DNA from 3 places in the Pseudomonas sp. LBUM1671 genome. Region 2 is predicted to be linked to each of the others. Evidence: predicted binding sites of a transcription regulator. Region 2 holds the regulator's gene; each other region holds the start of a gene.

Region 1 (2,269 bases), 1.3 Mb from region 2:
TGCTGCCGATCATGCGTTCGATCTCGCTGGTCGACTGCTGAGTGCGATGCGCCAGTGCACGTACCTCATCCGCCACCACCGCGAAGCCACGTCCGGCTTCACCAGCACGCGCGGCTTCAATGGCTGCGTTCAATGCCAGCAAGTTGGTCTGGTCAGCCAGACCGCGAATCACGTCCAGCACTTTACCGATGTCACGGGACTCGTTGGCCAGGTCGCCAATCAGGGTCGCGGTGCTCTGCACATCGGCGCTCATGCGTTCGATGGCGCTGACGGTTTCCTGCACCAGGTCACGACCGTCGCCGGCCGAGGTGGTGGCGTTCTTCGAGGCTTCGGACGTGCTCACGGCGTTGCGTGCGACCTCTTCCACGGCGCTGGTCATTTCATTGACGGCGGTGGCGGCTTGTTCGATTTCGTTGTTCTGCTGGGTCAGGCCACGAGCGCTTTCGTCGGTGACACTGTTGAGTTCTTCAGCGGCGGACGCCAGTTGCGTGGCTGAGCCGGAAATCCGCTGCAGGGTGTCACGCAGCTTTTCCTGCATCTTCGACATGGCCAGCAGCAAGCGGCCGGCTTCATCTTCGCCATCGACATGAATCGGGCGGGTCAGGTTGCCCTCGGCGATTTCTTCGGCCGCGCTCAAGGCGTTGGCTATCGGCTTGGTAATGCTGTTGGTCAGGAGCCAGGCGAACAGCAGTGTCAGGCCGGTGGCGATCACCAGCAGGGTGACGACCAGGGTGAACGCCGAGGAATACTGATCCGTTGCTTGCTGATTAAGGTCGACCGCCTGTTGGTTGTTGATCAGCATCAGGCGGTTGAGCACGGCGTTGACGGCTTCAGAGTTGTTCAACAGATCGGTGTTGAGCAAGGTGCGCAGTTCTTCCACCTGGTTGTTGCGCGACAGACTCTTCATCCGGTCTTCAAGCTGACGGTACTGGCCAAGCAACTGCACGTATTGGTCGTAAGCCGCACGCTCGTCAGGGCTGCTGATGAATTTTTCATACTCTGTCTGTGCGGCGCGGATCTGCTGGTTGCGCTGGTCGAACAGCTCGATGGTTTTTTGCTGCACGTCGGGTTCGCGGTTGGTCAACAAGCGATAGGACAGAACCCGAAGGCGCAGGGTCAGTTGGGTGAACTCATCCAGCGCTTTGATGCTCGGCACGCTGCTCTCGACGATGTTCTCGCCGGCGCCTCGAATCTTGCTCATCTGGTTCAAGGCAAACACCCCCAAAACCAGCATCAAACCGCCAATCAGGGCGAAACCGAGGAACGCCCGCGGTGCGATATTCATATTACGAAGGGACATGCTGTTTACCAAAGTGAGCGCACCCGTGCGGCGCTGAAGCTGACGTGTGAGTGACTTATCGGTCATACGACTAAAGTCTTGAGGGCCTGCGCGTTTTTGTCGCAGACAGGCCCCGGCGACGAAGTGCAGGAACCAGATCCGCCAATCACAGTCTTTAAAGCTCGCGAGGAAGGTCGCCCGCCAGGAAAATCAAGGCCTTGCGCCCGAATAACCCTGGCATCCGTGGTGACTTTTCTTTATCGTACGCGCCCCTTGAAATGCTTGGAAAATCAAAATGTTGGAAGCATCCCTAAGCCAATTGGAACAGCTGGTCAGCGACCTGGTGCAACAGAACCAGAGCCTGCTCGCCACCAATCAGACCCTGAGTGCAGAACTGGCCCAGGCCAAGGATGAAAACGAAAGCCTGCAACTGAACCTGATGGAACAGGAAGAGAAACAAGGCGCCACCGCGGCCCGCATCCAGGCCCTGGTTGAGCGCGTCAGCGCCGGCCCGGTCAGCGCATGAATCACGGCGCCGCAGGGGTAAAAGTCGTCTCGATCCTGGGGGAGGACTATTCGATCAAGGCGCCGGCCGGGGAAGAGCAAACCCTGCTGGACGCCGCGCTGATGTTGAAAGCTGCCTTGGCCGATACCAAAAGAAAGTACCCGACGCTGATCGGTGACCGCCTGCTGGTGTTGGCCGCGATGAATCTGTGCTCCCAGCAGATTGAAATGCAGAAGCAGCACAAGCAGGAACTCGACCGTTACCAAGAGCAAGTCAGCGCCACGGTTGAAGTGATCTCCAAGACGATCAATCAGGCCTGATCGGCTTTGCGCACAACCAAAGAATAGATTGTCCATTGTGTTGTATACAATCGGCACGGCTGTTGCAGTGTTTCAGCCTCTTATTCTTTGGGGGTGCTCCATGCAGTTCTGGCGACGCAGTATTCAATGGCAGTTGATCCTCAGCATGGGCACCGCCCTGCTGGT
Region 2 (2,269 bases):
TTGCTCGACACCGTGCGATTGTCTTCGCTGCTGCGTGTCAGGAAACCGTCGACCCGCCGAGCCAGTTCGCGGAACTCTTCGGCTCCGACTTCGCGACGCATGAACCGACCCCAATCCGTGCTCAACGCCTGGGCTTCTTCGCTCAGGCTGTTGACCAGCGGCGTGGCGTTCTCCACCAGGTCCATGGTGCGGTTGGCGGCAGCCTCGGTCAGCTTGACCACATACCCCAGGCGCTCGGTGGCGTCCGTGATCTGCGACACTTCCTCGGCTTGCGGCATGTTCGGGTCAATCTGGAAATTGACGATCGCGCTATGCAGCTCGCGAGTGAGCTTGCCCACTTCCTGATACAGGCCGCGGTCACGGGTCTGATTGAGCTCATGGATCAGTTGCACGGCGTCGCCGAACCTGCCTTTTTCAAGGCTTTCGACCAGTTCGACCGCGTGTTTTTTCAGGGTCGATTCAAAATCGCCCAATGAAGATTCTTTATGCTCCATAGCTCCCCCGTGGCGCAGTGGATCAACCGATGCGTTCGAAAATCTTCTCGATTTTTTCTTTCAACGCCTGGGCCGTGAAGGGTTTGACCACATAGCCGTTAACACCGGCCTGGGCCGCTTCGATGATCTGCTCGCGCTTGGCTTCTGCAGTCACCATCAGCACTGGCAGGTGCTTGAGCTTTTCATCGGCGCGTACGTGACGCAGCAGATCGATACCGGTCATGCCAGGCATGTTCCAGTCCGTTACCAGAAAGTCGATGCTCCCGCTGTTGAGAACCGGAATGGCGGTAGTGCCATCGTCAGCCTCGACCGTGTTGGTGAACCCAAGGTCACGCAACAGGTTTTTTATGATCCGCCGCATCGTTGAGAAGTCATCAACGATGAGGATTTTCATGTTCTTGTCCAATTCGACCTCCAAGCAGTCTTAAACGCGCCCAGCACCTGGACGCGCCATTTCAATCAATCCGGCAATGCATTCGATGACTGTCTGGAGCACAACAGATCGCGACCGGTGCAGTTCAACACCCCACCGGCCTCGTTCGCAGTGTCCCCACACTGCCTTCAGCGCGCTCGCCACTCCCCCAAACGCCCCCGCAAACGGGCCGCGCACTGGCTATGTAACTGGCTGACCCGCGATTCGCTGACCCCCAGGACCTCACCGATTTCCTTGAGGTTCAGCTCTTCGTCGTAGTACAGCGCCAACACCAGTCGCTCACGCTCCGGCAAATTGGCAATCGCGTCCGCCAGCGCTGCCTGGAAGCGTTCATCTTCCAGATCGCGTGACGGCTCCAGATGTGCACTCGCGCCATCCTCGTGCAGCCCTTCGTGTTCGCCGTCCTGCAACAGATCGTCGAAACTGAATAACCGGCTGCCCAGGGTGTCGTTCAAAATCCCGTAATAATCATCGAGACTCAATTGGAGTTCGGCCGCAACCTCATGATCTTTAGCGTCACGACCGGTTTTAGCTTCAATCGAGCGAATTGCGTCGCTGACCATCCGGGTATTGCGGTGGACCGAACGTGGCGCCCAGTCCCCCTTGCGTACTTCATCGAGCATCGCGCCACGGATTCGAATGCCCGCGTACGTCTCGAAACTCGCGCCTTTGCTGGCGTCATATTTGGTCGATACTTCAAGCAGGCCAATCATCCCGGCCTGGATCAGGTCTTCAACCTGAACACTGGCCGGCAGACGGGCCAGCAAGTGGTAAGCAATGCGTTTGACCAGTGGCGCGTAACGCTCGATCAGCTCGTACTGCGCATCACGTGCCGACTTCTTGTAGAGGTTGTAGCCACTGGCTGTCATAGGACGGGTCCTGCGGTCTGTTGCACGAGGCGCTCGACGAAAAACTCCAGGTGCCCACGCGGGTTGGCAGGTAACGGCCAGGTGTCGACCTTCTGCGCGATTGCCTTGAACGCCAGGGCGCACTTGGAACGCGGGAAGGCTTCGTAGACGGCGCGCTGCTTCTGCACAGCCTTGCGCACGCTTTCGTCGTAAGGCACCGCGCCAACGTATTGTAGGGCGACGTCGAGGAAGCGGTCCGTGACCTTGGTCAACTTGGCGAACAGGTTGCGACCTTCCTGCGGGCTCTGGGCCATGTTGGCCAGGACGCGGAAGCGGTTCATGCCGTAGTCGCGGTTCAGCAGTTTGATCAACGCGTAGGCATCCGTGATCGAAGTCGGCTCGTCGCAGACCACCAGCAAAACTTCTTGCGCGGCGCGAACGAAACTGACTACCGAGTCACCAATGCCCGCAGCGGTGTCGATCACCAAGACGTC
Region 3 (2,269 bases), 1.2 Mb from region 2:
AAAACGCCATCATCGCCGTCGCGAAGTCCGCGAAGGCGATTTTCCAGGAGCCCCCGTGATGCCCGGCCGCGTATTTTTTTACGCGCTTGATGATTATCGGCTGGTTATTTTCCATGACTTAGCGACCGCGAACCGCTTGTTCCAGCTCAGCGAAGCTAGGACGGTGCGCCGGGTACAGAACCTTGCGGCCGAATTCCACCGCCAGCGATGGCGGCATGCCGGAAGCCGAAGCCACCAGCGAGGCCTTGATGGCTTCGTAGACGTTCAGTTCTTCCTTGGCATCGTGGGCCAGGGCATGGGCCAATGGGCCAAAGAAACCGTAGGCGGCGAGAATACCGAAGAAGGTACCCACCAGTGCCGCCCCCACGTGCAGGCCGATCATTTTCTGATCGCTTTCACCCAGGGAGGCCATGGTCACCACGATACCCAATACGGCCGCGACGATACCGAAGCCGGGCATGGCGTCGGCGATGCCGTTCACCGCATGGGAAGGATGATCCAAATCTTCCTTAAGGCTGGTCAGCTCCATGTCGAACAGGCCTTCGAGCTCGTGGGGAGCCATGTTGCCGGAGGACATGATGCGCAGGTAATCGCAGATGTACGCGGTCATGCGCTCATCTTTCAGGACCGCCGGGTACTTGGCGAAGATCGGGCTCGCGGCGGCGTCTTCAATGTCGCCTTCGATCGCCATCATGCCTTCGCGGCGGCTTTTGTTGAGGATCTCGTAGATCAAGCCCAGCACTTCCAGATAGAACGTGTGGTTGAAGCGCGAGCTGAACATTCCCAGGGCTTTCTTGAGAACGAGCTTGAACATGTGGCCAGGGTTGGCCTGCAGGAACGCACCGAGGGCCGCACCACCGATAATCATCACCTCGAAAGGTTGAATCAGGGCGGCAATCTTGCCGTGGGAGAGCACGTATCCGCCGAGCACGCTCGCGAATACGACGATGATGCCGATTATTTTAGCCATAGGTAGGAGAGCACTTACTGAGTCGGGTTCAAGGTCATATTCGGAAGTTAAAAAATCTCTTCTTCTACTTATCGGCAAAACTGCGCCAGACTATAGCCAGTTCAAGCGAAAAGCTAATTTAGCCCTCTCTGGGCATAGGTAATGCAGACGATGATCACGTCCAACCATGGCTAACGAAACGAACATACCAACCCCGAAACCGACCACGCTTGAAGGCTGGATAAAGCTTCTCGATGGCGTGCGCCTGCCGGTTCCACAAGACAGTCATGACCGCGTCTGCAAAGCCCTCGCCGACAACCGCAGCTCACTGCGCGACATCGCCGAATTATTGCAGGACAGCCCGGCCCTGGCCTTGAGTGTGATTCGCGAAGCCAACCGCCATACCCACGGCAGCATGACCGAGCCTGCTGAAAACCTTGAGGTGGCGATCAATCGCCTCGGGTTGAAACGCACCGAAGAATTGCTCGCCCGATTGCCTGTCCAACCTCAATCACAGATACCGGTGGCGTTGCGTCAGCTGCAGCTGATCAGCCAGCATGCGACGCAACAGGCCAACGGTTTTTTTGCCGGTCGCCTGGCGCGTCTGTGGCAGGACATCCATTGGGGCAGCCTGTTGTTTCTCTCGCCGCTGTGGCCGATGGCGTTGACTCATCCGCAATTGCTCGAAGAGTGGGAGCTGCGGGTCATTCATAAAGGCGAGTCAGCGCGCAAAGTCGAAAAGGATCTGTTCGGCGTTCGCCTGCTGGACATCTGCCAGGCGCTGGTGGATGTCTGGCGCCTGCCGATCTGGGTGCAGCAAGGTTATCGACTGCTGCTCAACGAGCAGCGCGAACTGGTGAAAGTCCTGCGCATTGCCCGCGACAGCGAGCACCCTCTGCGCCAGCAAAACCGTCTCGATGACGATCCGACCCTGCGTCGCTGGCTCAATCAGCCCGCCAATACCGTGCTGCTGGCCAACGGGCTGGCACTGTCGGCGCAACAGGCCTGGGACAGTCCGCACAGTGAGCGCTGGCAATACCTGACCAGCCTTTACCTGCAAATGCCGATGAGCGACGTGCAGCAGCAATTGCACCAACAGGCTGCCAACAGCGCACGCCAACATGCAATGCCGGACATCTGGCACCCCGCCGTCTCGCTGATCTGGCCATCGGGCATGAACCGCATTCACGCCGGTTTGCTGCCCGCTCCGGCGCCAACCGCCGAAGACCTGACGGCGTGGCGTAAACAATGTGCCGAACTGCTGGTCGAGCCGAGCCGCTTCACCAATGCGATGCACTTGACCACCTCGGCCCGGGACGC

The links. Region 2 encodes FliA, which starts transcription of late flagellar genes. Its sites were predicted from a motif close to CTAAAGTTTNNNNNNNNNNNGCCGNTAA; they were not measured.
Region 1: the regulator FliA is predicted to act here: its motif matches at 1,356-1,383, upstream of ACA060_RS02115 (methyl-accepting chemotaxis protein).
Region 3: the regulator FliA is predicted to act here: its motif matches at 1,039-1,066, upstream of motA (flagellar motor stator protein MotA).

The regions. Positions count from the first base shown of each region.
Region 1 is NZ_CP166782.1:457,451-459,719, forward strand. It holds gene ACA060_RS02115 (methyl-accepting chemotaxis protein) at 1-1,300, opposite strand, end outside; gene ACA060_RS02120 (hypothetical protein) at 1,575-1,805, shown strand; gene ACA060_RS02125 (cell division protein ZapA) at 1,802-2,104, shown strand; partial or broken gene ACA060_RS02130 (HAMP domain-containing protein) at 2,250-2,269, shown strand, end outside.
Region 2 is NZ_CP166782.1:1,748,603-1,750,871, reverse strand. It holds gene ACA060_RS07895 (protein phosphatase CheZ) at 1-494, opposite strand, end outside; gene ACA060_RS07890 (chemotaxis response regulator CheY) at 517-888, opposite strand; gene fliA (RNA polymerase sigma factor FliA) at 1,056-1,796, opposite strand; gene fleN (flagellar synthesis regulator FleN) at 1,793-2,269, opposite strand, start outside.
Region 3 is NZ_CP166782.1:551,076-553,344, reverse strand. It holds gene motB (flagellar motor protein MotB) at 1-115, opposite strand, end outside; gene motA (flagellar motor stator protein MotA) at 119-970, opposite strand; gene ACA060_RS02465 (HDOD domain-containing protein) at 1,137-2,269, shown strand, end outside.